DNA from 3 places in the Paeniglutamicibacter sp. NPDC012692 genome. Region 3 is predicted to be linked to each of the others. Evidence: predicted binding sites of a transcription regulator. Region 3 holds the regulator's gene; each other region holds the start of a gene.
The links. The regulator LexA, encoded in region 3, represses DNA repair genes until DNA is damaged. The targets are predictions, from matches to a motif close to TCGAACANNTGTTCGA.
Positions count from the first base shown of each region.

Region 1 (10,092 bases), on a different contig from region 3:
CGAGTCGAAGGCGCCCAGGGCGGCGAAGTGGTTCAGCGAGGTGCGGGTGAGCCCCGAACGGTCGCGCACGTCGGCAATCGATTCGTAGGGCTGGCCGGCGACAACGCGCTTGACCTCGCGCTCCGAGACCCCGCGGATCCCGCGCAGCGACAGCCTGATCCCGAAGCGCCCGGGCAGCATGGCGCCGACGGCCCGGGGAACCACCGGCAGCTGCGCCGGCGGCAGCAGCCCCTCCAGCCTTTCCACCCGGTAGCCGTCCGCCGAGCGGTTGATGTCCAGCGGCAGGATCTTGATACCCATGCGCCGGGCCTCGGCCACCAGCAGCCGCTTGGGGTACATCCCGGGGTCGTGTTCCCAGATTCCGGCGAGGAACGCCTCCGGGTGGTGGGCCTTCAGCCAGGCCGACTGGTAGGTGGGCACGGCGAAGGCCGCACCGTGGGCCTTGCAGAACCCGAAGGAACCGAAGGCCGCCAGCGTTTGCCAGACCTCGTCGATGACATCCAGCGGGTAGCCGAGGTCTTGGGCGATGGAACGGAAGAAGGCCTCGACCCGGGGCTCCGACGCGCTTCCCAGGAGGCGGCGGTAGACATCGGCCTTGGCCAGCCCGCAACCGGTCATCACGTCGAAGATCCGCAGCACCTGCTCATGGAAGACCGTGACACCGTGGGTCTCGGCGAGCGCGGGTCGCAGGTTTGGGTGCGGATATTTCTCGGGTGCGAATCCGTGGCGGTTTTCCAGGTAGGGCTTGACCATGTTGGATTTCATGGGTCCGGGTCGGAAGAGGGAGATGTCGATGATGAGGTCGTTGAAGTCCCTGGGGGCGAGTTTGCCGATGAGTTCGCGCTGTCCGGGTGATTCGATCTGGAAGCAGCCGAGCGTGTGGGTGGAGCGGATGAGTTCGAAGGTGGGTTTGTCGTCGAGCGGGACGAGGGCCAGGTCGATGGTTCCGTTGGGTTTGATGTAGGCGGGGATTTCCCCCGGGTGTTTGCCTTGGTGTCCCCCCGCCTTGGCGACTGCCTGTGCGTCCGGGTGGATGCGTTGGATTTCGGCGAGCGCGTAGGTGATGGCCGATTGCATGCGTACCCCCAGGACGTCGAGCTTGAGCAGTCCCATGGGGTCCATGTCGTGTTTGTCGTATTGGCTCATGGGGAGGTTTAGTCCGCTGGGTTGGACAGGGGTTCGGTCCAGGAGCGTGTTGTTGGAGAGGATGACTCCGCAGGGGTGCATGGAGATGTGTCTGGGTAGCCGGTCGAGTCGTTCGGTGAGGTCCACGAGGAGGTCGAGTTGTTTTTCGGTGCCGAGTCGGTCTGCGAAGGGGGCGAGCTCGGGTTTTTCGTTCAGGGCGTCGCGGAAGGATGAGGCGGAGAAGCGCCAGAGTTGCTTGGCGATGGAGTCGATGTCTTCCTCCTCCATGCCGAGGGCAGTTCCCGCGTCGCGTACCGCCCCCCTGGCGCGGTAGCCGTTTTGCATGCTCATGAGGCTGACACGGTCGGCGCCGAAGCGGGTGAATATTTTTTGGTAGATGTTGTGGCGTTGGGCGGATTCGACGTCTATGTCTATGTCCGGCAAGGTGGCCCGGTCGCGGGAGAGGAAGCGTTCGAAGAGCAGGTCGTGGGTGATGGGGTTTACCTGGCTGATGCCGGTGAGGTAGTTGACCAGTGAGGAGGCGCCGGAGCCGCGTGCGGCGGAGCGTATGCCCATGCGGGTGATCATGTCGCTGACTTCCGCGACGGTGAGGAAGTAGGGGGCGAAGCCGAGGTCTGCGATGGTGCTTAGCTCCTCCCCCAGGCGTTGGCGCATCAGGGGGTTGTTGCCCTCCCCGGGGATGAGCCTGTTGATGCCGGCTTCCGCGCGTGCGGCGAGTTCCCGGTTGGGTTCGTCGGTGATGCCGATGATGTGGGATTCGGGCACTACGGGTATTCCCCATCCGGTGTCGCTGACGGGGTCGAGGCGTGCCCAGTCGGCGAGCGCGGCGGTGTTGCGCAGGAGTGTTGTCCCTATCCGGGGGTTTGTTGCCTCGCGGGCGAGTTCCGCGGCGAGGTGGCGCATGTGTCCCGTGGTCTTGAGCCAGCCTTGCCCGTTGGGTTGGATGTCGTTGAGGGTTTCGAGGGAGGTGAGGGCGCGTGCTGAGTCCAGGACGTCTGCCGTTGCCGCTCCGTCGGGTTCGGTGTATCTGACGGCGTTGGTGAGGATGGGGGCGATGTTTGCCGTTTCCGCGCAGCGGAGCATGCGGATGGCGTGTGCGGTGCTGAGGCGTTCCCCGGGGTTGTTGAGGTGGGTCACGATCTCTACCCGTAGTGTTCTCTCCCCCAGGAGTGTGCGCCATCGGTGGATGAGGGTGCGGGCCTGGTCGTAGCGGTGGTGTTGGGTTGCCAGGCCCACGTCGGAGTTTGGTCCCAGCAGGATCGTGAGCAGTGGTTCGCCCTCGGGGTCGAGGGCGTGGGTTGCCAGCTCCCCGGGGGTGATGCCTATGTGTTGTTTGCGTATCCCGTCGGGTGTTGTTGGTTGATGTGCGGCGGAGACCAGGCGGCAGAGGGCCTTGTAGCCGGTTCCGTTGCTGTGTCCCTTGGCCAGGATGATGATTCGCCCGGAAACGCGCAGGGGGTTGCGTGTCTTGCCGTCGCCGGGCCGGGGTGCGGGTTCGAGGGTTGCGAGGTCCACCCCCAGGATGGGGTCCATCCCGTGTTTGATGCAGGCCTTGAGGTGTTTGACGCTTCCGTAGAGTCCGTCACGGTCGGTGATGGCCAGTGCGTCGGCGCCGTCGGCGAGCGCTGCCTGGACAAGGTCTCCGGGCCAGGAGACTCCGTAGTGGGCGCTGAAGGCGGATGCCACGTGCAGGTGGGTGAAGCCCGTGGGCATGTTCGTCCCTCCCTTCGCGGCGCCCCTTTCGTTTGCTGGGTGCGGGTTTGAAGGTTTTTGTCGCTTCGGTGTGGGAGCAACGTGGGCCGTCCGCCGTGCAGGGGGTAGAGCCATCATATTAGAACATGTATTCGAATCAAGTCGCGTTGGAACACATTTGCCCTCCGCGTGCGTTCGTGTCGCATGGCTTTGGCGGTGATCAGGGATTATGTGGTTCGCATGAGATGGCGCACCCGCGCCCTCTTTTCGCCGGGCGTGCCTACCCGGAGTGCCCGAGCCTGTCGAATGCCACGAGGTAGGCCTCGTTGTAGCTGGGGAATTGCGGGACCTGGTCGCGCAGGACCGAAAGCGGGATGTGCGTCCTGATGGCGAGTGCCGCCTGGTGGATCCATTCGCTGGCTTGCGGCGCCACGGCCCATGCGCCGATCATGACCTGTTGCCGACGGTCGATCAGGATACCTAGGTCCCCTCGCGGGTTTTGCTCGTAGGTCCATGGCCGGGCGAGGGTTTCGGGCAGGTTCACGCTGACGGCCTCGGTCTCAATGCCAATCAGGTCGGCCTGCTCCCGCGTAAGTCCGACCGCCGCGATTTCCGGGCTTGTGAACACCACGCGCGGGATCCCCCCGTAGCCGGCGATTCGCTCCTTCCCCAGAATGCAGTCGGCGACGACGCGTCCCTGGTATTTGGCGACATGCGTAAAGGGCATGATTCCGGTGACGTCGCCCAACGCCCAGAGCCCTTCGGCCGATCGGCAGTGCTCATCCACCTGCATGTACCCCTTGTCATCCAGCAGCCCTCCGGCGAGTGAGATGCCCAGCCCCTCGGTGCGCGGGATCCGTCCGGTGGCGAAGACGACGGCGTCCACGGCCAGTTCATTTCCGTCACCCAGCGTCAGCACGCTTCTCCCTCCCTCGGCTCGCCCCTTGGCGATCGAGCCGTTCATGCGCACATCCACCCCCGACTCTCGCAGGTAGGCTTCGGCGAGCGCGGCAACCTCGGGCTCCTCGCGGCCCAGCAGGCGCTGGCTCCTGTTGAGCAGCGTGACGTCCACTCCGAATCCGACCAGGAAGGTGGCGGTTTCCAGCGCAACGGCACTTCCGCCGACGATGGCCACCGCTTGCGGCAGCTCCGCGAGCGTGTACACCTCGCGGTTGCCCCATGCGGTGATTTGGTCCGCTCCCGGGAAGGAAGGGAATATAGGCGCGGTTCCGGTGGCGACGACGATGTGGTCGGTCAGGTATTCCCGGCCGTCGGCTTGAATTCGACCCGGTCCCGCGATGACGGCTCTCGCGCGGACAACCTGGGCTCCGCGCCGCAGGTAGCCCTCGGCCTCGGCACTGTCATCCAGATGCCTGGCCATGTAGTCGCGATATTCCCGGGCTTGCTGCCAGTTGAGTGTGACGCCCGAAATTCCGGCGGTGCGCCCGGCTTCGTCCCGGAGTTCCGGTCCCCGCAAGATCGTCTTGGAGGGGACGCAGGCCCAATAGGCGCACTCACCCCCAATGAGCTCCGATTCAAACACCACAACCTTCTTGCCGGCGGCGATCAGCCTATCGGCGGCAACTTCCCCGCCGGGGCCCATGCCGATGATGGCAACATCGAATATTTCCTCCACAAGACCACTCCTGCGTTCATGAATCCGCCATGCAATGCCTTGCCCTTCAGCCTCGCACTTACCCCGGCGAACAGCCAGAGAACGGGGCTAGGCACTTTCCCCGCAGGCGTCGTGGATCTTGATGATCCACCATCTTCCGGTCTCGACCTGGCGGGAGACCTCGAAGGTCCGCAGGGGGCCCACCCCGGCGAGCCTGACCTGCAGCCTCCAGACCTCGTAGTCGACAAGCCCCGGTCCGCGGCCTCGTTCGGCCCGCAGCTCCTCCTTCCACCAGTCGCGCCGCTGGAACCACCGCACCGGCTCGGCGGCCAGCTTGTATTCCCGCCCTTGCCAACGCATGCGGAGCGGCACCCCCGCCGGTATGCAGTCGACCTCGATCGACTGGGTAAAAATGCCCACGCCCCCACCTCTCACTCGCCCCACACCGCCAAGCGGCGCCGCCCCCGGACCCATTCTGACCCAAGGAAGCAGCGCCGCACGGGATTCAATGGCGCACTCAACCATTTTATTAGAAACTATGTTCTATACAAGGTGAGACTAGAACATATCTACGACAACTTACGCCCTGAGATCTACTTTTCGGCAATTCCGAGGGCATAGACTCGTGCCCATGACTCCAGTACCAGCACCCATGATCACCGCCTTGACCCTGGGCGTGCGCGACGTTGAGCGCTCACGCGGCTTCTATGTCCAGGGCCTCGGCTTCCGCGAGGTTTCCCACATTCCCGGGGAAATCCTCTTCGTCCAGGCAGGCCACGGCCTCATGCTTGCCCTGTGGAACGTCGCCTCGATGCCCGGAGAGTACGGGGATGTGGGCCACGGGGTGCAAGCGCCCCCGATGTCCCTTGGCCACAACGCCGGCAGCGTTGAAGAGGTCAACGACTTGTACGCGAAGGCGATGGCTGCGGGTGCCACGTCCGTCGGCGCCCCGACAACCAGGGAATGGGGCGGAACGAGCGCCTGCGTGGCGGATCCGGACGGCTTCCGCTGGGACTTCGTCCACAACCCATCCTTCGGCATCGGTGAGGACGGGTTCGTTACCGGCGTCTAGCGCCGCCGCTTCCTCCCATTCCCACGGAAAGAACGTTCCGGGCATCATGCACATTTCCAGTTTCCCCATTCGCAGGATCACCGAACGCACGCAAAACCCGGCGCCCCGCAACGAATGGCCCCACACCCTGCCACCGGTCCGGCATCTCCTGGAACACGGGTTGGAGCTGGGCTCCGCCACGGTTCTGGTCGGGGAAAACGGTTCGGGAAAATCGACCTTGGTCGAGGCGATCGCGGCGAGCTACGGGCTGTCGCCGGAGGGCGGCTCCACCGGTGCCCAGCACAGCACCAGAGTCACCGAATCGATCCTGGATGAGCACCTGCAAGTCATCCGCAACCCCGGGGCGAGCCGCCGGGGGTATTTCCTTCGCGCCGAAACCATGCACGGTTTCTACACGTATCTCGAGCAAAACCCGGGAACGCGGCCCGAACCCCGCTTCCATGAAATGAGCCACGGAGAATCATTCCTGGAACTCATCGTCAACCGCTTTCGCGAGGGAGGACTGTGGGTACTCGACGAGCCCGAATCGGCGCTGTCGTTCTCCGGCTGTCTGGCGCTCGTGGGCATCCTCAAGGACCTGATGGCCACCGGCGATTCCCAGGTCGTCATGTCCACCCACTCGCCATTGCTGGCGGCATTGCCGGGAGCCGATATCTACGAGGTCGGGCCGTGGGGCCTGCGGCACAGCGAATGGGACGACCTGGATTTGGTCACCAACTGGCGGTCCTTCATGAACATGCCCGGACGCTACCTGCGCCATCTCTAGGAAGCAGTCCCGGGCTCGCATGGGTGAGGGGGCCCGACGAAGGCGGACCCCCTCACCTCACGGAGTTTAGGAGACAGCGGCCGCGGCCGACCGAATCAGGTCCGCCACGACGCCGGGGCGCGAAACGTAGATCGCATGGCTGCCGGGCGTTTCCACGACGGTGGCCCCGATGCGCTCTGCCATGGAGGCCTGCGCCGCGGGCGGGATCATCCGGTCCTCGGTCACGTGGAGGTACCAGCTCGGCTTTGCGCGCCATGCCGCTTCGCTCACGCTACCGCCCAGGGCCTCGAGGCCCCACGGCACCTGCGAATCGGCCATGAACCTGGCCTCGTCGGCGGGCACGTCCCCGGCAAATGCCTCGTGGAACTTCTCGCGGTCCAGGAAAAGATACCCATCAACGGGCGGCAGGATCGGCGGCTGGGGCCCGTCCTGGGGGAACCCCTCAATGAGGGTGTTGACAGATTCCCCCGTATCCGGCGCGAACGCAGTGACATACACCAGGGCGGCGACCTTCTCGTGGGTCCCCGCCTCGGTGATCACCGCCCCACCGTAGGAGTGGCCAACAAGGACCACGGGGCCTTCCAGGCCGTCGATCAGCTGACGCGTCATCGCAGAGTCATCTGCCAGCGACTTCGTCGCATTCTGTACAACGCGCACGTCGAAGCCGTCGCGCTGAAGCTCCTCATACACCGGCTTCCAGCCGGCTCCGTCGACGAAACCGCCGTGGACAAGGACTATGGTGGCACTCATGGTCTGTTCCTTCTGATTCGTTGGTGTTCGGGCTATGGGACTCCGGACGGTTTCGGCACAGAACATCCCCGGGACCCCGAGCAACGCCCGTGTCCAACCATCCGGAAGGATTTTGCGCAGGATCCAGCGCACAAACCCCTCACAGGCCAAGGCCCAAGGGGTTCAGTCGTCTTCGTCCTCATCGTCGTCGAGGTCGGGATCGTAATCCGGCGGCACAGCTCCGCCCTCGCTGCCCCACTTCGAACTTTGCACATCGCTCACGGCACGCTCGTCGGTGTTGTGCGTCAGGTGGTGAGGGTGCGGATGCCCGTGTTCCGGGTGTTCCGCCGGGTCCTTGGCTTCTTCGCTCATGTGGCCAACGCTAGACCTTTTCCGCGCCTTTGGGCAGACCCACCAACCGCGCAAATCGCCCCGGTTTGGACAACGCCCGCCAACGGGGAAAGTCCTTTCGCCGCGCCGCGCCGGGCGTCTGTTACCGTGGATGCATGCGCACAGATTCCCGATTTATGAACCCCCGGCTGGGTACCAGCCGTGGGTACGTGCACGTGCGCTCGTAGCATTCGCTGTCTCCACTGCTGCCAACCGGGGGTGATTCCCATTTCCCCGCAGCTTTCCAGGAGACACCATGACCACCCCGATCTACCTCACCCCCGGCGAACTCCACGCTTCCCTCACGGTCCGCGACCTCAGCGATCCCGCGCAGGGCGCCCACGCCATGCAAACCCTGCTGCACGGCGTTGTCGACTCCCTGCAGCAATCATGGAACTGCACCACCCGCATCCTCAGGAACCCGCCGATCGTGTCCATCCGGGACAACTACGACAGCCTGCAATACCAAGGAAACGATGTCACCCGGGCCCGCAGGTACACCAGGTACCTCAGCCCGACCACGATGCTGCGCAGTCACACCTCCGCCGATCTTCCGGCCGCCCTGCGGCACTACCAGGGGCGCACCGACGTCGATGAGCTGCTTGCGGTTCCCGGGCTGGTGTACCGGCGCGATGTCGTGGACCGCACCCATGTGGGCGAACCGCACCAGGTGGACCTCTGGCGCATCCGCTCCACACCGCACACCACGCAGGAGGACCTGGACGGGATGATCGGCACGCTTGTCGACGCGGTGCTTCCCGGGGCCGAGTGGAAAACCACGCCGGCGGTGCATCCCTACACCACCAACGGCCTGCAGATCGACGTCCTGCACGAGGGCGAATGGCTGGAACTGGCCGAATGCGGGCAAATCCACCCGGAGGTGCTCCAGTGCGCGGGGCTGGATCCGGCGCACTGGTCGGGATTGGCCCTGGGCATGGGCCTGGACCGGGCGCTGATGCTGCGCAAGCGCATTCCCGATATCCGCTACCTGCGGGCGACCGGCGAGCGCGCAGCCGAACAGATGCAGGATTTGTCTCCGTGGCGGCCGGTATCCCCGCTTCCGCCTGCGCGACGCGACATCTCGGTGGTGATCGACGCCGGGGAGGACGAGGAAACGCTGGGAGACGCGGTGCGCCGGGCGCTTGGCGGCGATTCGGGCCATGTCGAGTCCGTCGAGCTTCTCTCACGCACAAACAGCGACCAGCTTCCGGAGCCGGCGCGCGAACGGCTCGGCATCAGCAAGGGGCAAGACAATGCGCTGATGCGCATCACCATCAGGCCGCTGGAGAGCACCTTGTCTTCACGGCAGGCCAACGAGCTGCGCAACCGCATCTACAGGGCCGTGCACCAGGGCCCGCACCAGGAAATCATCTGAACACCCGTGCAGCCGGAAGGCCAAGGCTGAACAGCCGCAGTCCGGGTCCCCACGCACGGGACCCGGACTGCCCTGGCACCGTCACATGCGGGCAAACCGCGACTTCGCAATTTGGTAGAGGCCGTAGCAAACCAGGCCAACGCCGATCGGGGTGAGCAGGTACACCCCGTAGGGTTGCTCCCGCACCGCCCTGAGGGCGCCGTCCAACCCGGTGGATTCTTCCGGGCGGGCCTGCAGGGTGGTGACGACGAACAGCAACCCGACCAGGAACAGCGCGATGCCTTTCGCCACATAGCCCACCACGCCAAGAACGGTGACTGCCAGACGAAGGGCCTTTGACGCCGGCATGTCCAGCTGCTTGGTGAAGGAAAGCAGGATTCCCCTGGCCACAAAGACAATGCCGACAATCGCGATGACGGCACCCGCAGCCACCAGCAGCTGCGGGCCGAGCGGAGCCTTCATGATCTGGACCGACGTATCACTCGTCGTCTTTCCACTGTTCTTGCCCTGGCCTGCCGCGAAGGAAGCAAACGTCAAGGCCAGCGCCAGGAACACGATCCCCTGGACTCCGGCGGAAAGCTTTTTCCCCAGTTTCGCATTCGTCTTCATCCTCCGGTATCCGAAGACCGCCTCGCTGAACTGCCACAGCGCCAGCGCCACGCACGCTGCCGTCCCAAGCCAAAGCAATATGTACCCTGCCGGCTGCGTGGCGAGCTCGCCCATGGCTCCGCTCTGGTCCGCTTTCGGGGCTTTCCCAAAGGCAAGCTGGATGGCAATGGCCCCGATCAAGACGTGCAGGATCCCGCTCACCGCGAAGCCGGTTCTGGCGGCCAGCACAAAAGCCCTGGAGTTCGAGGCGTCCTCAACAGCTTCCGCTGCGTCCTTCATGTCCCTGTTGATGGCCGTGCCTTTCCTTTGGCTGCACACACGCGAGAGGATACACGTCCAAGGATTACATCACCCGGGGCTTGCTGGCCATGCTCGGCGCGCAACCATCAATTGTCGCCCGGCGCATGGAGGCCCTCGACGGCCTACAGGAACGCGGCAAGCAACACGGTCATCAGCAGTCCCACGACGGAAATCAGCGTTTCCATCACCGACCACGTCTTGATCGTTTCCCAGACGGTCATGCCGAAGTACTCCTTGACCAGCCAGAAACCGGCGTCGTTGACATGGGAAAAGAACAGGGACCCGGCACCGACCGCAAGCACCACCAGGGCCAGCTGCGCCGGCGGAAGGCCCGCGGCCAGCGGCGCCACGATGCCGGCCGCGGTCACTGTCGCAACTGTCGCCGATCCCGTGGCGAC
Region 1 covers NZ_JBIBDE010000001.1:615,797-625,888, forward strand. Annotated here, with positions in the region: gene ACFY5D_RS02710 (DNA polymerase III subunit alpha) at 1-2,859, opposite strand, end outside; gene ACFY5D_RS02715 (dihydrolipoyl dehydrogenase family protein) at 3,119-4,474, opposite strand; gene ACFY5D_RS02720 (DUF6504 family protein) at 4,562-4,873, opposite strand; gene ACFY5D_RS02725 (VOC family protein) at 5,085-5,525, shown strand; gene ACFY5D_RS02730 (ATP-binding cassette domain-containing protein) at 5,572-6,291, shown strand; gene ACFY5D_RS02735 (alpha/beta fold hydrolase) at 6,358-7,041, opposite strand; gene ACFY5D_RS02740 (hypothetical protein) at 7,204-7,392, opposite strand; gene ACFY5D_RS02745 (hypothetical protein) at 7,667-8,785, shown strand; gene ACFY5D_RS02750 (DUF1206 domain-containing protein) at 8,867-9,673, opposite strand; gene ACFY5D_RS02755 (gluconate transporter) at 9,817-10,092, opposite strand, start outside.
Region 1: a site for LexA is predicted at 5,013-5,028, ahead of ACFY5D_RS02720 (DUF6504 family protein). Genes of this name have one in related genera too.

Region 2 (10,092 bases), on a different contig from region 3:
GACGCGCTGCGCCGCCGACAAATAGGTGCGACGGTACGCCTCGAGGCTGCGCTCGGGCGCCGCGGGGGTGAAGATGACCAGTTCGGTGTCCGGGTCGATGGCCGGAAGCGCCCGCTCGGAATCACCCAGGTCGGCGGACACCGCAATGAAGGAAGCTGGCAGTAACTCGGCGCGTCGGCGCCAAGCTGTCACCTCGTGTCCGGCAGCGACCAAGCGAAGCCCTGCCTCCGTGCCGAGGTCTCCGGCACCGAGGATCAGGACCTTCACTTCTCGGTGGGTCGCAGTCCGGCGCGCGCCATGGCGTCGGTGTAGGCGGCGACCATTTCATCGAACCAGACCTGCTGCTTTTCGGCCGATCCCAGGAATGCGCGGTCCGCGGTGGAACGCACCTCGTAGATCTTGATGCCGCGCTGGTTGATGACCTGCTGGCCACCTGCCTTGATCCAGGCCTGCACCAGGCGCTTGGCCTCGGTGCCGTGCGCCACGATCGCGGAGGTCCGGTACGCAATGCGCATCAGTTCCTTGAGTGGGCGGATCCCGGCCTTGACCTGGTCCGGGGTCAGCTTGGTTCCGCCGTCGGGCAGTTCCCACGGGAACACGTTCCACGGGATGCCGTAGCGCGGTTCCAGCCCGGCTGCCTCATAGACCGACGCAAGTCGGGCGGCTGTCGGATCGTCGTTGCGCAGGGAGAGGAAGCCCGAGGATGATCCGGGACCCGGCGCGATTTGCAGGGAAATGACCCGAGCCTCATCCACGTCGTGTATCGGATCGATCAGCGGGACCCGCGAACCGGGCTGCTGTTCCTGCAACTTGCGACATAGTGCAGTGAGTTCGGCGATGGAATCGTCCTCCACCTTGCTCAACTGTTCTTCAAAGTACTCGGATTGGCTCATTATTAACCTTTCGCCCTACCCCTGAGCCTACGCCGATTGTGCCGTCCGCGCATTCGCCGCCCGGCGGGCACACGGTTCCGGCGGATCCACCCGGGCATTTCCGGCGTAGGAACTGCTTGGTCAACCGGCAATTGTCGATGGATGATGGGGCGATGGGAATGAACCAGATCGATTTGGATTACCTGCGGCGCTGCATCGAATTGGCCGGGCAGGCGCTGGAAGCGGCGGACGAGCCGTTCGGATCGATCCTCGTCGACGAGGCCGGGACGGTGTTGTTCGAGGGCCACAACCAGGTGGTGTCCGGGGACGGCACCGCCCACCCGGAGCTGGCCATCGCGCAATGGGCGTTCCGGAACCTCACCGCCGAGCAGCGAGCCGCCTGCACCGTCTACACCTCGGGGGAGCATTGCCCCATGTGTGCGGGGGCGCATGGCTGGGCGGGCCTGGGCAGGATCGTGTTTGTCGCCTCGGGCGCCATGCTCGATGACTGGCTGCGGGAATGGGGCATCGAGCCCGCGCCGGTGGCGCCATTGCCCGTGGGCGTGGTTGTGCCGGGCATCGTGGTCGACGGCCCGGCGGAGGAACTTGTCGACCAGATTCGCGCCCTGCATTACCGCTCCCACCATGCGCCGGACGGCGCCCCCAACGCCAAGGCGTGAGGCACCCTTTCAAATATCTGGGGACGCGAAACGATCGGGCGGGCATCGACGCAGAGACGGGCCGCGGCTTGACTGTGATCCACAAAATCAGGGCCGACCTGTAAGAACCCGAATTCGACGGCCGTGCCAACGGGCTGCCGTCCGGTGGGCCTCCGTTTCCGCTGGGCATCCGCGGGTCGCGATTTCACCTTGTGTCCGTGGCTCCGATACGTTTCTAGGTAAACCCCTGCCGCGGACGTTGGAGCGCCTGGATACTTGCGTAGCCTGACACCTCGGTGAGGAACGCCCCCGATGGAAGGACCCTGCGTCTCCCTCATGTCAGAAGCAACCCAAACACCGGCCAAGCCCAAGCTGCCCTGGTTCTGGATCATGCCGATCCCCGTGGCATTGCTGATCGGCATCATCATCGGGATGCAGATCCCCACCCCGGGGGACTCGGTGGCCGCCGTGCCGGCACCCACCGCGCAGGCCACCGAAAGCGCGCCGAACACCGAGGCCGCGCAGCAGAAGATCAACGTCGAACGCCGTGAGGCCAACGACCCGACCGCCGTCGGCGCCATCGACGCACCCGTCACCATGGTCACCTACTCGGATTTCCAGTGCGGCTACTGCGCCAAGTGGGCCTCCGATTCCCTGCCCACGATCGTGCAGCAGTACGTCGACGCCGGCAAGCTCCGCATCGAGTACCGGGACATCATGTTCTTCGGCGAAAACTCCCGCCAGAGCGCCGAACTAGCCGTTGCCGCAGGCAAACAGGGCAAGTACCAGGAATTCCACGACGCTATCTTTGCCGAGGGGGCCACCGCCAAGAATGCGGACTTCTCTGCGGCCGGCGTGAAGGAACTCGCCGGGAAGATCGGCGTGGACCACAAGCAACTGGTGGCCGATGCCGCGTCCGAGGAAACCTCCGCGCTGGTCCAGAAGAACCACGACGAGGCCAAAGACCTTGGCGTCACGGGGACCCCGACGTTCATCATCAACGGAACCCCGGTCGTCGGAGCCCAGCCGCTCGAGGTCTTCGTCCAGGCCATCGACGCCGAGCTCGCCGGCTAAGCGGAAGGTCCAACGCGCATGGAAGTCGGGTTCGCCTACGCCGTCATCGGCGGAATGCTGGGGGTGTTCAGCCCCTGCAATGCACTGCTGCTGCCTGCCTTCTTCGCCAACATTGCCGCGTCGCGTGCAAAGCTGCTGAGCCTCGGAACCGTCTTTCTTGCCGGGCTGCTCATCACCTTGGTGCCGTTGGGGCTGGGTCTGGGCTGGCTGGGTGGAACGCTGAGCATCGACCGCGGTGTCCTGCTGACCGGAGCCGGATGGGTGCTGATCGTTTTGGGTCTGGTCACCGCATTGGGCGGCGGGTTCGATTTCTCCCGGTTCATTCCGGGTGGCAGGCCCGCGCCGGCGGCCGGATCATTGGTCGGGACCTTTGCGCTGGGCGCGGTTTCCGGCGTGGCGGGGTTCTGCACCGGGCCGGTGCTCGGCGCCATCCTGACGCTCGCGCTGACCTCCGCAAGCCCCGCCCGCGGTGGCCTGCTGCTGGGGCTTTACGGGGTGGGAATGGTCATCCCGATCCTGCTCATCGCCTTGCTGATTCGCAAGACCGGGCACGGATCCGTGCGCTGGATGCGCGGCCGCAGGTTCTCCGTCGGACCGCTGGAATTCCACACCACCTCGCTGCTCATCGGGGCGGTGACCATCGCGGTGGGCTGGCTCATGATCTTCACCAATGGCATGGCATCCAATCCCGAGCTGCTTCCTTCCAGCTGGATCTCGTTCCTGGAAAACTCGGGCCGATGGCTTGACTCGGTGGTGCCGTCCTGGGTGTGGACGTTGCTCGTTGGCGCACTGCTCATGGTTTGGTGGCTGTGTGCAGCGATCCGCAGGACCAACGGCACCGGCGCCGTGGCGGATGAGAAGCCCCTGAGCTCAACGGAGAGCGCCCGGCGCTGACTCCGAGGGATAACGCCGCAGTGCCCGCACTGCTAGGCTGATGGCCGAATCTTTGTTCTAGGAGGTGTGCGCGGTGTTCGGGATCAATCTGCCGCAACCTCCCACGCCCGGCCCCGAGTCGCAAGGGCCAGTCGGTGCCGTCGAGGCAATGGGATTTCCGTCCCCGGCCCGCGACTATTACAACGGCGGAATCGACCTGAACCGGTTGCTGATTCGCGACCGAACCTCGACATTTCTGATGCGCGTCTCGGGGAACTCCATGGCCTCGGCAGGCATCGCCCACGGGGACGAGGTCATCGTCGACCGTTCGTTGACTCCCAAGGACGGGTCCGTCGTCATCGCGGTGCAGGAGGGCGATCTCGTCATCCGTCGTCTGGTCCTTCACCAAGGGTCCATGGTGCTTTGCAGCGACGAAGAATCGGCGGCCGAAGCCGGTTCCATCCTTGAGGAAACGAGCATCTGGGGCGTTGTCACCCGGTGCCTGCATCACGTCAATTAAGAGCTTTTCGGTAATCGGTAGACCTTCGTCGCCGGCGACGTCCTTGGTGCGGATGATCCGGCACTGACAGGATGTTGACATGGAATCCCAACTCCCGGTCGCCTTCCGGGCCACTGCCTACTGGACACAGTCCCGATGGCTCAAACGCCCTATACGCCGTTTCCGGTACGACGCACGATTCGCCGACGGGCGGGAAGAGTCTGACGTCAAACAGGGTGGTGTCCTTCAAAGCGGGAGCTATCCTGCGGATGCGAATGTCGTACGAAAAGGCGCGGAGAATGCATGCCCGGAGGAGGGCCTCGGGCCGTGGGTGGACTACCCCTGGGGCAAGCCAATTTAGGGGACCAGCTCCAGCTTCCGACACGGCCGGGTTTTCATCCGGCGTGAGATGCTGCGGCGTCTATCGGTGTGCCAGAAGTCGCGTGGAAGAATCGGCTTGTGGAAATCCCCAAGGAGAAGGTCGTGAACTGGCCGTCACTCATCTTCGCGCTTGTTGTCGATACGCTTCTGGTTTGGGCACCTGCCATCGCCGTGCTCTTTCTCGCGCCCGGACACCAGGTCCCGCTTGCCGTGCTCCTGATACTGGCAACCTTGACAAGCAATTTTGTGCTTTATGCCCGCGGAGTCTCGCTCGGCACCTGGCTTGGCGGTTTCCGGCTACGCCAAAGGAACCTGCAACCACCCGGCCGAAAATACGGGGTGGTCCTCACGCTGATCAGCTTCGCCTCCATACCCGCAATTGCACTGATGATCTTCCTAAGTTTCGATGGAGGGGATGCAGGAGATTCGACGGACTTGCCAGGAAAAGCGAATAGCTATCCCGTGGTGGGGGAGCGGATTCGTCGTCGCCGATGGCTGCAGGGAGCCGATGCCTATTGGAAACGCTGGTCGTAACGGTCGTCGTGGCTTGCTTTGCTGAAGGTGCCTCAGCGCAGCCACCGATCACGCCGGATCGCGCAGCCCCGCGTGGGAGGGTCCGGAACAACAGGTAATAGCAGGGCCTCCCACCTCCGCCGGCAAACGCGTAGCGTTGCCGACATGACAACCACGAACCTAATCTTGAACAACGGTGTCACCATGCCCGCCCTGGGCCTCGGCGTCTTCCAAACACCTCCAGAGGAGACCACTGCCGCCGTGGCCGAAGCGCTGCGCATCGGATACCGGCACATCGACACCGCAGCCGCATATCTCAACGAACGCGAGGTGGGGCAGGGAATCCGCGAATCGGGGGTGTCCCGCGACGGCGTCTTTGTCGAGACGAAGGTCTGGGTCACCGATTACGGGTTCGACGAAACCCTTCATGCCTTCGAGAAGTCCTCCGCGAAGCTGGGCATCGAGCAGATCGACCTGCTGATCCTGCACCAGGCGGTTCCCACGTCCTTCGAGCGGACCATCGCCGCATACAAGGCGCTGGAGAAGCTGTACACGGACGGCAAGGTCCGCGCCATCGGGGTCAGCAACTTCATGGTCGAGCACCTCACGCGCTTGCTTGAGGCCACGGAGGTGGTCCCAGCCGTCAACCAGATCGAGATGCACCCCTACTTCCAGCAACGCGACGTCGTTGCCTTCGATGACGCCCACGGCATCCTCACCCAGGCGTGGTCGCCCATCGGCGGCATCACGTTCTACCGGGACGGCGAAAAGAGCACCCTCCAGGACGAGACCCTGTTCCGGATCGCGGAAAAGCACGGCAAGTCGGCCGCCCAGGTCATGCTCCGCTGGCACCTGCAGCAGGGGCGCTCGGCCATCCCGAAGTCCACGCGGCCGGAGCGCATTGCCGAGAACTTCAACGTGTTCGACTTCGAGCTGGCGCCCGACGAGCTCGCCGCCATCGATGCGCTCGACACGGGCGTGCGCGGTGGACCCGAACCCGAAATGATCACGTCCGAGGGATTCGGGCGCGTGATTCCCGAGGCATGACCCGCGCCGGCTTCGGCCCGCGATATTTCCAGCAGCGAAAGGAAACAACATGTCTGAACCCATCCGGACCGTCCTGGTCGTCGGGGCGACGGGAAGCATCGGCAGGCTGGTCGTCTCGGAAGCGCTGGCACATGGCTTCAAGGTTCGCGCTCTCGTGCGCGACCAAGCGAGGGCCGCGGCGCTTCCCGCCGGCACCGATCTGGCCAATGGCGACCTGACCGACGTCGAATCCCTGGCCGGGGTCGTTGAAGGAACCGACGCTGTCGTCTTTGCCCACGGATCCCATGGCGGCGGTCCGAGCGTCACGGAGGCCGTCGACTATGGCGGCGTGCACAACGTTCTCCTGGCCCTGGCCGGGCGCCCGGTGCGCATCGCCCTGATGACGGCAATCGGCGTCACCGTCCACGACGGCGGCTACAACAGGGCCTCGGGCGCGCACGACTGGAAACGGCGCGCGGAGCGGGTCGTGCGTGCCAGCGGCAACGTCTACACCATCGTCCGGCCGGGATGGTTCGACTACAACGATGCCGACCAACACCGTATCGTCATGCTGCAGGGCGACCGGCGTCGTGCCGGCGATGCCAGCGACGGGGTCATCGCCCGCCGGCAGATCGCTGAGGTCCTGGTCGCGAGCCTCAGCTCGCCGGCGGCGGCCCGCAAGACCTTCGAACTTGTTGCCGGAAAAGGCCCTGCACAGTCCGACCTGGGACAGGTGTTCGCGGCCTTGCAGCCCGATCCGCGGGGGAACCTGGACGGCGTGCTCGACCTTGGGAACTTCCCGCTCGCCGACGAACCTGTCCGGGTTCGCGAGCAGCTCGAGGCGATCCGGAACCGCACCTACTGAGCGGTGCCCCCGACCCGCACCAAATGCCACCGCACGTCGGCGATTCCGCTTGTGGTTTCCGCCAGACGCAACGCCGGGGCAGAATTGCCGAATGATCACTGAACACGCATTGCTCGCAGTCAAGCCCGGAATGGAGGGCGAGTTCGAGGTTGCCTTCGGCACGGCGAAATCGATCATCTCGTCCATGCCCGGGTTCCAGTGCCTCACGCTGTCGCGCTCCATCGAAAGCCCGTCCACGTACCTGCTGCTGGTTGAATGGCGAACGCTGGAAGACCACACGGAAGGTTTTCGGGGCTCCGCCGAATACCAGGAGTGGCGCACACTGCTGCACGATTTCTATTCGCCGTTCCCGACCGTGGAGCACTACGAACGGGTCCTTGCCGTGCCAGGTCTGGTGCCGTAGCTCGCCGCCTGCGCCGCCCTCCGAACCAGGTCGGCCAATGCCCACGTCACGATGCCCGGACACGTCCCGGCGACCCCTCGCACGCAACCAGGCAATCCCCGGATCCAGTCCTCCTTGCCTAGCCCCGGTGCAAGCCCGGTGCAAGACTACAAGCAGCCGCACGGGATGGCAGCGGCACGCCGGAGGAACGCGAAAGGGGCATGCGGGATGCGCTACATCAGGGGACTGGACACCATCGGGGCAACCGACATCGACCTTGCCGGAGGGAAGGCCGCGAACCTCGGAGAACTTGTCGCCGCCGGTTTTCCCGTGCCGAACGGCTGCGTGCTCACCACCGATGCATACCGGGCGTTCGTTGCCGCCAACCGGCTGGAGGACCGGATCCTGGAGCTGGCCGCCGCCCCGCCGGAGGAAGGCGCAGAGGCCTCCCGCGCCATTGCCGCGCTGTTCACTGCCGGGCTGATCCCCGAGGAGATGGCCCGGGAACTGCGCGAATCCTACAGGCTCATGGGTGCCGGAACCGGGGCCGGCGTGCCGGTCGCGGTCAGGTCCTCCGCCACCGCCGAGGACCTGGCAGAAGCCAGCTTCGCCGGGCAGCAGGAAACCTACCTGAACGTCGTCGGGGCCGATGACCTGCTCGACGCCGTGCGCGAATGCTGGGCCTCGCTGTGGACAGAGCGGGCCATCTCCTACCGGGCCCGGGCGGGCATCGCGCCGCGGGACGTCGCACTGGCCGTGGTCATCCAGGAAATGGTCGACTCCGATGCCGCAGGTGTCATGTTCACCGCCAACCCCGCCACCGGCAACCGGGGCGAGATCGTCATCGGGGCGGCCTGGGGACTGGGCGAATCGGTGGTTGGGGGCCTGGTGAGCACGGACGACGTCGTCGTCGATGCCGGAACCCTGAAGGTGCTCTCCAGCAGTGTCGCCTCCAAGGACACCATGACGGTGACCGCCGGGACCCGCACCGGCCAAACACCGGTGCCCGAAGACCTGCGCAACAAGGCCGTGCTCGACACCGGGGAGGCGCAACGCCTGGCCACCCTGGGGCTCAGGATCGCCCGTCACTTCGGGGTCCCGCAGGACATCGAGTGGGCCAGGTCCGGTGGTGTGTTCCGCATCCTCCAGGCCCGCCCCGTCACCGCGCTGCCCGACCCCGGGGCCGCCGTGCCCGAGACCTGGCCGCTTCCCTACCGGCACGGCCTGTACTTCCGCGCCAGCATCGTGGAACAGCTGCCCGACCCGCTGACTCCGCTCTTCGCCGACCTCATCGACCCCTCGGTGACCGCCTCCCTGGGCGCACTGATGTCCACGGCCTTCGGCCGGAACGTCATGCGCGAGGGCGACGTGGGGTTGCCGACGGTCAACGGCTACGCCTACTACTATTACCGGAACTCCGGGTTCCTGCGTGTGTTCGCGCTGTCCCCGGTCGCCGTGGCCAGGCTGGGCCGTGCGCGGGCCGGGATGGGGCTGGAGGGCTGGAAAAACGCGTCCCACCCCGCGTACCGCGCGGTCATCGATGCCTGGGAGCGGCGGGACTGGAAGTCGCTGCCCGGGGACGAGCTGCTGGCGGCGGCCGTCGAACTGCTCGATGCCGGAACCCGCTACTACACCGCCGTCCAGTCCGTGGTGCCGGTGGCCGCGGCCAGCGAGATCGCCTTCCGGGCGTTCTACGACAAGCTGGTCAAGGCCCCCGGGGATCCGGCCGCCGACACCTTCCTGCTGGGCTTCGACAGCGAACCCATCTTGGCCGAGTACTCGCTGTACGACCTCGCCGCATGGGCCCGCGAGCGCCCGGGGCTCGCCGACCGCCTGCTGGCCACGGACAGTGCGGCCCTCGCCACCGAGGTGCTGGAGCCTGGCGCGCCACACGCTGGTGGGCCGGCGCCCGAAGCCGACCACGCCGAGTTCCTGGAGCGCTTCCGGACCCACCTGCACCGCTACGGGCATGCGGTCTACAACCTCGACTTCGCCACCCCGGTGCCGGCCGATGTCCCCGCCCAGTTGCTGGAAACCCTGAAATTCAACCTGGGCGGCGAGGGAGGGAACCCGCACGAACGCCAGAGCAATTCGGCGCAACGCCGCGAGGAAAACACCGCACGGATCACCGGGCGCCTGGCGGGGCGCAGGGCACGGACCTTCGGGCGCCTGCTGGCCTGGGCGCAGAAGGCGGCGCCGATGCGCGAGGACGCGCTCTCCGACATCGGACTGGCCTGGCCACTGCTGCGGGCCATGCTGCTGGAACTGGGGGAGCGGCTGAGGGCGGCCGGGGTCGTGGGTGCGGCCGAGGGCGTTTTCTGGCTGCGTGGTTCCGAGCTGCGGGCGGCCATCGGGTTCGGGCTGGCCAACCCTGCCCCGGCCGGCCCGGAGGACGGGAACGGGCCGGTCCGGATCACCGGTGCGCCCGGCCCCGTGCGGGCAGGTGCGGTGGCCGAGCGCAAGGCCCTGTGGAAGGCCCAACGCCGGGCCGATGCCCCGCAGATGCTTCCGGTCGCCCGCTGGGCGGACAGGGCGCTGGCCGGGATGATGCCCGCCGGCCTGCAGACCCAGACCGGGGACATGATCAAGGGCGTGGGGGCCAGCCTCGGGACGGTGCGCGCCCCGGCGCGGGTGCTGGCCGGCCCGGAGGACTTCGCCTCGATGCGGCCCGGGGAGGTGTTGGTGGCCCGGATGACGACCCCGGCCTGGACGCCGCTCTTTGCCATGGCCGCGGCCGTGGTCACCGATGTCGGGGGACCCTTGAGCCACAGCTCGATCGTGGCCCGGGAATACGGCATCCCCGCCGTGCTGGGCACCGGGGTGGCGACCCGCCGGATCCGCACGGGGGACATGGTCACCGTGGACGGGGACGCCGGAACCGTGGCCCTCGCGGAGCATCCGGTCGCGGGGAACCGGGCCGGCGATTCGTCCGGGACGCCGGCCGGGAA
Region 2 covers NZ_JBIBDE010000003.1:389,233-399,324, forward strand. Annotated here, with positions in the region: gene ACFY5D_RS13725 (NAD-dependent epimerase/dehydratase family protein) at 1-267, opposite strand, end outside; gene ACFY5D_RS13730 (uracil-DNA glycosylase) at 264-893, opposite strand; gene ACFY5D_RS13735 (nucleoside deaminase) at 1,052-1,552, shown strand; gene ACFY5D_RS13740 (DsbA family protein) at 1,868-2,605, shown strand; gene ACFY5D_RS13745 (cytochrome c biogenesis CcdA family protein) at 2,624-3,499, shown strand; gene ACFY5D_RS13750 (LexA family protein) at 3,648-3,998, shown strand; gene ACFY5D_RS13755 (hypothetical protein) at 4,437-4,892, shown strand; gene ACFY5D_RS13760 (aldo/keto reductase) at 5,037-5,918, shown strand; gene ACFY5D_RS13765 (SDR family oxidoreductase) at 5,968-6,762, shown strand; gene ACFY5D_RS13770 (antibiotic biosynthesis monooxygenase family protein) at 6,854-7,165, shown strand; gene ACFY5D_RS13775 (PEP/pyruvate-binding domain-containing protein) at 7,373-10,092, shown strand, end outside.
Region 2: a site for LexA is predicted at 3,544-3,559, ahead of ACFY5D_RS13750 (LexA family protein). Genes of this name have one in related genera too.

Region 3 (10,092 bases):
GCCAGCTGTGCCACCACGGCGATGTAGATGCGCGATTCGGCGAGGGCCGCGTGGACGCCCTGCTCGGTGCCGGTTCCGGCGACCAGTGCGTCCATGGCCGCCGCAAGCCTTGCGTCGATGAGCCCGTTGTCGTTGTCGAAATTGTGCAGGGGGTTCCCCTCCCCGCTGAGGTCGCGACCTTCCCAGGTTTGCCCGGCGGAGTCGGCCGGTGACCCGGCACGGGCCAGCGCCGCGGCAATGTGTCCGGGCAGGTGTCGGGGGCTTTCGGGCGCCCCGTTGGAAGAAGGTGAATTCGCGCTCATACGGAAATGCTATCGTGCGGCATGCACAAGGGCCGGTCACCATTTGCGTGGTGACCGGCCCTGATTCCCTACTGGCGCGCGGAACTGGGCGCGGGCGGCGGGGTGGCTGGTGTGGTGCAACTCGCCCGTGGATGCCGGGCGTGCGGGTGGATGCTAGCGGCGGCCAGCGACATCCAGCGCCTCGGGCATGGTGAACTTGCCCGCGTAGAGCGCCTTGCCCACGATGGCTCCCTCGACGCCCAGCGGGACCAGTTCGCGCAGTACGCGAAGGTCCTCGAGGCTGGAGATGCCGCCGGATGCGATGACGGGCTTCGAGGTGTGTGCGCACATCTCGCGCAGCAATTCCACGTTCGGGCCGCGCAGGGTTCCGTCCTTCGTCACGTCGGTGACGACGTAGCGGGCGCACCCGGCGTCCTCAAGGCGTGCCAGGACCTCCCAGATGTCGCCGCCTTCCTTGGTCCAGCCCCGGCCAGCCAGGGTGGTTCCGCGCACGTCCAGGCCAACCGCGATCTTGTCGCCGTGGCGGGCGATGGCGCGGGCGGTCCACTCCGGGTTCTCCAGGGCGGCGGTGCCCAGGTTCACGCGGGTGGCGCCGAATTCCAGCGCACGCTCGAGCGACTCGTCGTCGCGGATGCCGCCGGAAAGCTCGACCTTGATGGTCAGTTCCTCGGCGACGCGGCGCAGGATCTCGGTGTTGTGGCCGCGGCCGAAGGCTGCGTCCAGGTCCACCAGGTGGATCCACTCGGCGCCGGCGTTCTGCCAGGCAAGCGCGGCCTCCAACGGGTCGCCGTAGCCGGTTTCGGATCCGGCTTCACCCTGGACCAGGCGCACCGCCTGGCCGTCCGCCACGTCGACGGCGGGAAGCAGTTCGAGGATGGGGTTTTGCGTGTTGGTCATGATCAATCCTTAGGTTTTTGCGGGCCGCTGGCCCTGCCGCCACCGCGGGGGTGGCGGCTCAGGGTTCTCAGAAGGTCAGGAGGTATCCGGCGACCAGGGCCATGCCGGCGAGGATCCAGCAGGCGATGATCCAGGAAACGTGCGCCCGCTGCTGGCGCAAGGAAATTGCACCGCCGGCCAGTAGCCCGGCCAACAGCATGAGCAGGATGGTCCACATTTAGAGGGTCTCCAACCAGTTGCGCAGCAACTGCGCGCCGGCTTCGCCGGACTTCTCGGGGTGGAACTGCAGCGCGCACAGCGGGCCATTTTCCACGCCGGCAACGAAGGGGACCCCGTGCTCGGACCAGGTCACCTGCGGCGGGAGCATCTTCGGCTGGGCCACGTCGAAGTTCCACTCCTGCACCGCGTAGGAGTGCACGAAGTAGAAGCGTTCGTTCTCGATGCCCTTGAAGAGCTTGCTGCCCTCCGGCGGCGTGACGGTGTTCCAGCCCATGTGCGGGACGACCGGTGCCTTGAGCAGCTCCACGGTGCCCGGCCATTCGCCCATGCCCGGGGTGCGCACGCCGTGTTCGACGCCCTCTTCAAAGAAGATCTGGTGCCCGACGCAGATGCCCAGGACCGGGCGGCCGCCGGCGATGCGGCGTCCGATCCAGCGGATGGCTCCGACGTCGTTGAGCTGCTGCATGACGGCGGCGTAGGCGCCGACGCCCGGGACAAAGAGCCCGTCGCAGTTGAGGATGTCGTCGGGCTTGGCCGAGAGCGTTACCTCGGCACCGGCCGCCTCGAGTGCGCGCACGGCGGAGCGGACATTGCCGGAACCGTAGTCAAGAACCGTGACCTTCTTGCGATCTGCCATTTACAGCGCACCCTTGGTGGACGGGATGGCGTTGCCGATGCGGGCATCGGGCTCCACGGCCTCGCGCAGTGCGCGGGCGAAGGCCTTGAACTGGGCCTCGACGATGTGGTGCGGGTCCCGGCCGCCGATCACGGTCATGTGCAGGCAGATCTGGGCGTGCAGGGTGAGGGCCTCGAAGATGTGGCGGGTCAGCGAACCGGTGAAGTGGCCGCCGATGAGGTGGTACTCCTGGCCCGCGGGCTCGCCGGTGTGCACCAGGTAGGGGCGTCCGGAGATGTCGACAACGGCGTTTGCCAGTGCCTCGTCGAGCGGAACGGTGGCTTCGCCGAAGCGGCGGATGCCCGCCTTGTTGCCCAGCGCGGTGCGCAGGACCTCGCCGATGGTGATGGCAACGTCCTCAACGGTGTGGTGCACGTCGATGTGGGTGTCGCCGGTGGCACGCACCGTGAGGTCGATCAGCGAATGCTTGGAAAGCGCGGTCAGCATGTGGTCGTAGAACGGAACACTGGTGCTGATCTCTGAGCGGCCGGTGCCGTCCAAATCGAGTTCGACAAAAACGGAGGACTCGCTGGTGGTGCGTTCGAGGCGAGCGCGACGACCCGTGAGTTTTTCGGCAGACATGCACATTCCTTTTGATCAGGCGTTTAGACGAGGATGTGAAACACGGGACTGGGGACACCGATGTGTCCGGCGCAACCCCGCACCTATGAGTTTAGCGTTAGTGCCCGTGCGGACCCTGATTGAGCAGTTCTTCCAGGCGGACCAGGAATGCCGTGGTTTCGGCTTCGGTGCCGGCCGTGACACGCAGGTGGCCGGGGATGCCGACGTCGCGGATGATAACTCCGGCTTCGAGCAGGCCCTCCCAGATGTACCGGGGGTTTTCCAGGCCGCCGAAGAACACGAAGTTCGAGTCGGAGGACGCAGGGTTCAGGCCCATGCGGGTCAGCTCGTTGACGATCCGGTCGCGCTGGGACTTGATGTCCTCGACGTTGGCCAGCAATGCCTCGACGTGCTTGAGCGCGGCGTTGGCCGTTGCCTGGGTCACCGCGGAAAGGTGGTACGGCAGGCGGACCAGGCGGATCGCGTCGGTGACCTCCGGAGCTGCGGCGAGGTAACCGACCCTGGCACCGGCCAGGGCGAATGCCTTGGACATGGTGCGTGAGACGATCAAGCGCTCGCGGCCCGGCAACAGCGACAACGCGGACGGGGTTCCGTTGTGCGCGAATTCCGCATAAGCCTCATCCACGATGACGATGGCGTTGCTGGCAACGCCTGCCTCGTAGACGGCTTCGACCACATCCAGGCCCAGGGCCGTGCCCGTCGGGTTGTTTGGCGAGCAGAGGAAAACGATGTTGGGCGCCGAGGCCCGCACCTGCTCCGCGGCGTCGGCCGCGGTCAGGGCATAGCCCTCGGATCGAACACCGGCAATGTAGGTGGTGTCGGTTCCGCTGGCCAACAGCGGGTACATCGAATAGGTGGGAGGGAATCCCATGACCGTGCGACCCGGCCCGCCGAATGCCTGCAGGATTTGCTGCAACACTTCGTTGGATCCGTTTGCTGCCCAGATGTTCTCAGCGGTCAGGTCGTGGCCGAGGTAGGAGGCCAGGCGCTCGCGCAATTCGGTGAATTCACGGTCCGGGTAGCGGTTGAGTCCCAGCGCGGCTGCGGATACCTCTTCGACGATCGCGCGATGAACGGCCTCTGGCAACGGATGCGTGTTTTCGTTGACGTTCAGCTGGATTGGAACGTCGATTTGCGGTGCGCCGTAAGGTTCAAGACCTTGAAGATTCTCTCGCAGGGGCAATTTTGCCAGGCGATTTAGCCGTTCATTCACCCCATAAGTCTAGGGCGCGCGGTCCACGGCATCAGAATCAGCAATGTGGAACGGGGTAACAATCGGTTTTCAATGACGCGCGGGTCACACCCGCCGTCAGTAGCGCGGCAGTTACCGTGCCGTTGGAACGTAGATCTCGGTCCCCGGGAACAGGACGCTTCCCTCAAGGTTGTTGATTTCGGTGATCTGCCGCACCGCCTCGCGTGGGTCCAGCTGAGGCGCGAACTCGCGAGCGAGCCCCCAAAGCGTATCGCCCTCAATGACGGTGACGCTGACGGCGTCGACACCCAGCGGCACATCGGCCGAGGCCTTGGCCGGCGAAAGGAACAAACCCAGGAGCATGAGAACGCCCAGACTGGCCAGGAAGATCGGCATGGCGATCAATACGAATTTCCCCCGACGGGTCAGCCGCAGCGGCGCCTCCTGCGGGGCGTGGTAGGCGATGGGGTCTGGAACGAGGTGGAGCGGGGCCGAGAGAGCAGTGCTTGCCATGTCTTTGCCTTTCCTTTGAGTACGACGGGCCGGTGCGAGCGGGCCACGAATCGAACAAGCTTCTATTGTTCGAACACGTCTTTCGAATATGTGTTCGTAGTTCGTAAGTTATTTCTAGCACTTTTCAACGACACGTGTCCAGATCGGTTCGAACAAATCTTTGAAAGCGCCGCTTCCGTCCACTAACATGAGTGATGTGGAACGGTGAATTCACTTCATCACTCCGCACCGACAAATTGCGGAACGCGCGGGCCAACCGCCGACGATCGGGATGAGGCACAAAGAATGACGACCGAACAACGAACCCCTCGGCGTGACGCGAAGAGCCTGACCATTCGCCAGAAAAAGGTTCTCGAAACAATCCAGCGTTCGGTCAGTGCCAACGGCTACCCACCTTCCATGCGAGAGATTGGTGACGCGGTGGGCCTGGCCAGCCTCTCGAGCGTGACCCATCAGTTGAGCCAGCTCGAAAAGCTTGGCTACATCCGTCGTGACCCCCGCCGTCCGCGCGCCATGGAAATCCTGCTGCCCTTGCAGCTCAAGACCGACACGAAACTTGAAGTGGTGTCCGGCCAGGCCGAGCTCAAGGCCGCGAACGGCATGAACGTCTCGGAGCTGACGACCTCGTCCGACACGGCAATGGTCCCGCTGGTGGGACGAATCGCCGCAGGCAACCCGATTCTCGCCGATGAGGCCGTGGAGGACGTGTTTGCGCTGCCGCGCCAGCTCGTGGGCCACGGCGAGCTCTTCATGCTTAAGGTCAGCGGTGATTCCATGATCGACGCCGCTATTTGCGATGGCGACTGGGTTGTCGTACGGCGTCAGCAAACGGCAGTCAACGGCGACATCGTTGCGGCGTTGCTCGACGACGAAGCAACGGTGAAAACCTTCCGCCAGCGCGATGGCCACACCTGGCTGCTGCCCCAGAACTCCCGCTACGAACCGATCCTCGGTGATGCGGCAACGGTCATGGGCAAGGTCGTTTCGGTCATGCGCTCCATCTAGCGAAGCCACACGTATTTCAATGAGTCAGGGGCCGGTCGCAACGACCGGCCCCTGACTCATTTAATGTTTCAACTCTTGGACTCCCCGGGGAGCCGCACCGCATTTAGCCTTCGCTGAGGCGTTCGAGCGCAGCCAGCACCGTCGGCTTGTCGGGGGTCGCCCACAACGGCGGCAAGGAGGCCCGCAGGAAGCTTCCGTAGCGTTCCGTCGCCAGACGCGAATCCAGGACGGCCACGACGCCGCGGTCGTTGACAGAACGAATCAAGCGCCCTGCGCCCTGCGCCAGCCTGACAGCTGCATGACTCGCCGCCACTGCCATGAACCCGTTGCCACCGTGCTTGGCGACATCCCGGCTGCGCGCCGAGGAAAGCGGGTCGTCGGGCCGTGGGAACGGGATCTTGTCGATGATCACCAGGCGGCACGCATTGCCCGGCACGTCAACGCCCTGCCACAGGGTCATGGTGCCGAAGAGGCAAGTGTCCGGCTCGGCGGAGAACTGGTCGACCAAGGCCTTCATGCTCGATTCACCCTGGCACAGAATCGGCACGTCAAGCCTGGAACGCAGGATCTCTGCCGCCTCCTCCGCGGCGCGACGCGAAGTGAAGAGCGCCAAGGCCCCTCCCCCGGAAGCCTTGATGAGGTCTTCGATCTCGCCGATCATTTCCTGCGACATCTGGCGCCCGGGCTTGGGCAGGTGCTTGGCGACATACAGGATGCCCTGCTTGGGGTAGTCGAACGGGCTTCCCACATCGACGCCGTTCCAGGTGGGTGCGCCGTCGCCGACCAGTCCCAAGGCACCGGCGACCGGCTCAAAGGCCGCGCCGATGGCCAGGGTCGCGCTGGTCAGGATGACGGTGCGCCCGTCGAAAAGCCCTTCGCGCAACTTGCCGGCAACCGACAGGGGCGCGACATTCAGCGTGGGTTGGCTCGATTCGTCGGGCTGGACGTAGCCCTCCCCCGGGCTGAAGTGCCCCGGGCGCGAAGCCCAGATGACTTCCCGTTCCTCGGTCATTTCAAGCATCTTGGTGCACTGCTCGACCAGATACATGACCTGCGAACGTGCCATCTGCCGACCGCCGTCCGCGGGCGCGTTGGCCTCGGGCTTCGAATCGGAGAGCACCACGCGGGCGGCCTCCGCGATCTGGTTGATCGCGGCTTCCTGCTCCTCGTTGAGGCCGCGGGCCATCAAGCCCGTGGGGACGCCTTCGAGGCTGCGCTGCAGCGCCTTGGCACCCTGGTTCAGCGAGTCGACGCCCACCGCGCAATGTTTGCGGGCCGCCGACGCGGCGGTCTGCACCATGTTGACCGAGAGCGGGCGGGTCACCGAACTTGTCACCCGGTCCTGCAGCTCGTGGGCTTCGTCGATGATGACGGTGTCGAAGTCCGGCAGCACGGCCAGGCCTTCGAACGCCGACACCGCGAGCATTGCGTGGTTGGTGATGATCACATCGGCATCTGCCGCTCGGGCGCGGGCCATCTCGCTGAAGCATTCGGAGGCCATCGGGCACTTCTGGGATCCGAGGCAGTCCATCGCACTGACCGAGACCTGGCGCCACGCCTTGTCGCTGACGCCCGGGGTCAGGTCGTCACGATCGCCGGTTTCCGTGCGCTCGGCCCATTGGCGCAGCCGCACGACTTCCTGCCCGAGCGCGGAGGACGGGCCGTCCGAGTAGCCGCCGGCGGCCGGGGCATCGGATTCGATCGAGAACAGGGTTCCCTCGTCGTCGTCCGGGTAGCCGCCGCCGAGCTTGTACTGGCACACGTAGTTGGAGCGGCCCTTGACCAGGGCAACCTCCATCTCGCGGGGCAAATCGTTCTTCAGCGACTTCAAGAGCCGCGGAACGTCGCGTCCAACGATTTGGGCCTGGAGTGCCAGTGTCGCGGTCGAAATCACGACGGGCTTTTCCGAGTCCAGGGCGTGCGCGAGCGCGGGAACCAGGTAAGCCATCGACTTTCCCGTTCCCGTCCCGGCCTGCACCAAAAGGTGCTCGCCGGTTTCCATGGCGCGCACGACCTGCTTTGCCATCTCGTGCTGGCCCGGCCTGCTTTGCCCGCCCATCGCGGACACCGCAGCGTCCAACAGGGCGATGACTTCTGATTCCTCAGCCATGAATACTAAATTGCTCCACTTCCGCGGCCATGCCTTCGCGCACCTTGACCATCATGCGTGTCCCGTTTTCGGTGTGTTCGATGGAGAGGATTTCGGCCTCGGCACCGTGGAGCTTGTTGACCACGTCGCCTCGATCGTAGGGAATCATCAGTTCCATTTGGACGCCGGGACGCGGAATTGCGGCACTGACCTTCTGCAGCAGCTCTTCGATGCCGTCGCCGGTGCGGGCCGAGACAATCACGTGGTTCGGCTCGCGTTGGCGCAGGCGCTCCACCACGAAGGGATCGGCCACATCCGCCTTGTTCAACACGATGATTTCCGGGATGTTCCGGGCATCGACGTCGTTGAGCACGGTGCGGACCGCCTGGATTTGGCCTTCCGGGTCCGGGTGCGCGGCGTCGACCACGTGCAGGATCAGGTCGGAGTCCGCGATCTCCTCGAGCGTGGAACGGAACGCCTCCACCAGCTGGGTGGGAAGCGACTTGACGAAGCCCACGGTGTCGGTGAGCGTGTAGTTCAGTCCGTCGCTGGTTTCGGCCTGGCGCACCGTGGGGTCAAGGGTCGCGAAGAGCGCGTTTTCCACCAGGACGCCGGCCTGGGTGAGCCTGTTGAGCAGTGAGGACTTGCCCGCATTGGTGTAGCCGACAATGGCGACCGAGGGCACTTCGTTGCGCTTCCGGTTTGCCCGCTTGGCTTCCCGGGCCGGGAGCATTCCCTTGATTTCCTTGCGAAGCTTGGCCATGCGGTCGCGGATGCGCCGGCGGTCCAGTTCGATCTTGGTTTCACCCGGTCCGCGGGAGCCGATGCCGCCGCCTGCGGCACCCACTCGGCCGCCGGCCTGGCGCGACATGGAGTCGCCCCAGCCGCGCAGTCGCGGTAGGAGGTATTCGAGCTGCGCCAGTTCGACCTGGGCACGCCCCTCGTGGCTCTTGGCATGCTGGGCGAAAATGTCCAGGATCAGCGCGGTCCGGTCGATGACCTTGACCTTGACGACGTCTTCGAGCGCACGGCGCTGTGACGGGGAAAGCTCGGAGTCGATGATGACGGTGTCCGCGCCCGTGGCGGCCACGATCTCACGCAGTTCCATTGCCTTGCCCGAACCCAGGAAGGTTCCGGGGTCCGGCTTGGCGCGACGTTGCACGATGCCGTCCAGCACCTCGGAGCCGGCCGTCTCGGCCAGGGCGGCGAGTTCGCGCAGGGAGTTTTCGGCGTCCTGGGCGGTGCCTTCGTTCCAGATCCCGGCCAGCACCACGCGCTCGAGGCGCAGCTGTCGGTATTCGACCTCTGTGACGTCCTCGAGTTCGGTGGACAGCCCCGCGACGCGGCGGAGCGCCCGGCGTTCGGCAAGATCCTCCTGTGCGCCGTCGAAAGACGAATGTTCCCGGGTCAGGTTGCTCAGCGCCTGGGCGCGGCCCGAGAAGATTCCCTCGTGCTCGGGCGCCCCGAAATGCTTGCTCTTATCGGCGACCGAATGGTCGCTGGCAAGAATCCGTTCAATGGCGGCCTTGATCTGCGCCTCGTCCATGTCGTTGTCGTGTGGACCGGAATGCTGTGAGTTGGTCATGTTCCCCTTTGCGTGCTGTATTCCAGAATAGTGCCCTGCGCCGACAGATGCGCCGTATTCGTGTGCTTGATCATCATGAGAGTTCATGTGTTGTCCTTCGATGGATTCTTTCGAGGGGGTCCACCGCATGCTGGGTCAATGAAGTCCGTGGGTGCCATGATGCCGGAAAGCTTGATTCGGGGCGCTTTGATATGGTGCGGCATGGCTTGGGGAGACTTGGAACTATGACTTTTCGGCGCGTGGCAGATACCCAGATTCGTCGGCCGCGGAGGCCGTCTGGTGTGTTGAAAATGCGCAACATGCGTCTTACAGGAAAGTCATAGGGAAAACTCTATCACTGCATGGGTGCGGCTCGCATTAACGTAAATCACACCCCGAATGGGCCAATACCGGCCCGCAGGGCCGTGCACGGTTTGGGATTGCGACCCCCGGGCGGTTAACCTGCCAACATGAGCTCGGATCATTATTTCAGCGCGCAACCGTCAAAACCGGAAAAGCGACGCACCATCAGCGTCGAACTGGGCGGTGCAACCCGCAAGGTCGAAACGTCCGGCGGCATCTTCAGCCCGGACAGGATCGACAAGGGTACAGCCGTGCTCTTGGACTCGGTTCCGGAACCTTCAACGACCGGAAACCTGCTTGATATCGGCTGCGGCTGGGGACCGATCGCACTGAGCCTGGCGCTGGCTTCCCCGGAGGCCACGGTCTACGCGGTCGACGTCAACGAGCGCAGCATAGGCTTGACGCGCGACAACGCACGCTCGTTGGGGCTTGGCAATGTCAAGGCCTCGCTGCCCGAGGAGGTCGACGCGGCCACCACCTTCGACACCATCTGGTCGAATCCGCCCATCCGCATCGGCAAGGAAGCGCTCCACGAGCTGCTCCTGCTGTGGCTGCCGCGTCTGGCACCGGGCGGAACCGCATGGCTTGTCGTCCAGAAGAACCTCGGCGCCGACTCGCTGCAGAAGTGGATTGGAACCGTGATGCCCGAGTCTTGGGCGGTTGAACGCACCTCGACGGACAAGGCCTTCC
Region 3 covers NZ_JBIBDE010000006.1:252,249-262,340, reverse strand. Annotated here, with positions in the region: gene ACFY5D_RS19040 (SseB family protein) at 1-302, opposite strand, end outside; gene priA (bifunctional 1-(5-phosphoribosyl)-5-((5-phosphoribosylamino)methylideneamino)imidazole-4-carboxamide isomerase/phosphoribosylanthranilate isomerase PriA) at 456-1,199, opposite strand; gene ACFY5D_RS19030 (hypothetical protein) at 1,267-1,416, opposite strand; gene hisH (imidazole glycerol phosphate synthase subunit HisH) at 1,417-2,055, opposite strand; gene hisB (imidazoleglycerol-phosphate dehydratase HisB) at 2,056-2,676, opposite strand; gene ACFY5D_RS19015 (histidinol-phosphate transaminase) at 2,774-3,889, opposite strand; gene ACFY5D_RS19010 (LysM peptidoglycan-binding domain-containing protein) at 4,001-4,381, opposite strand; gene lexA (transcriptional repressor LexA) at 4,667-5,386, shown strand; gene ACFY5D_RS19000 (ATP-dependent DNA helicase) at 5,490-7,496, opposite strand; gene hflX (GTPase HflX) at 7,489-9,060, opposite strand; gene ACFY5D_RS18990 (class I SAM-dependent methyltransferase) at 9,510-10,092, shown strand, end outside.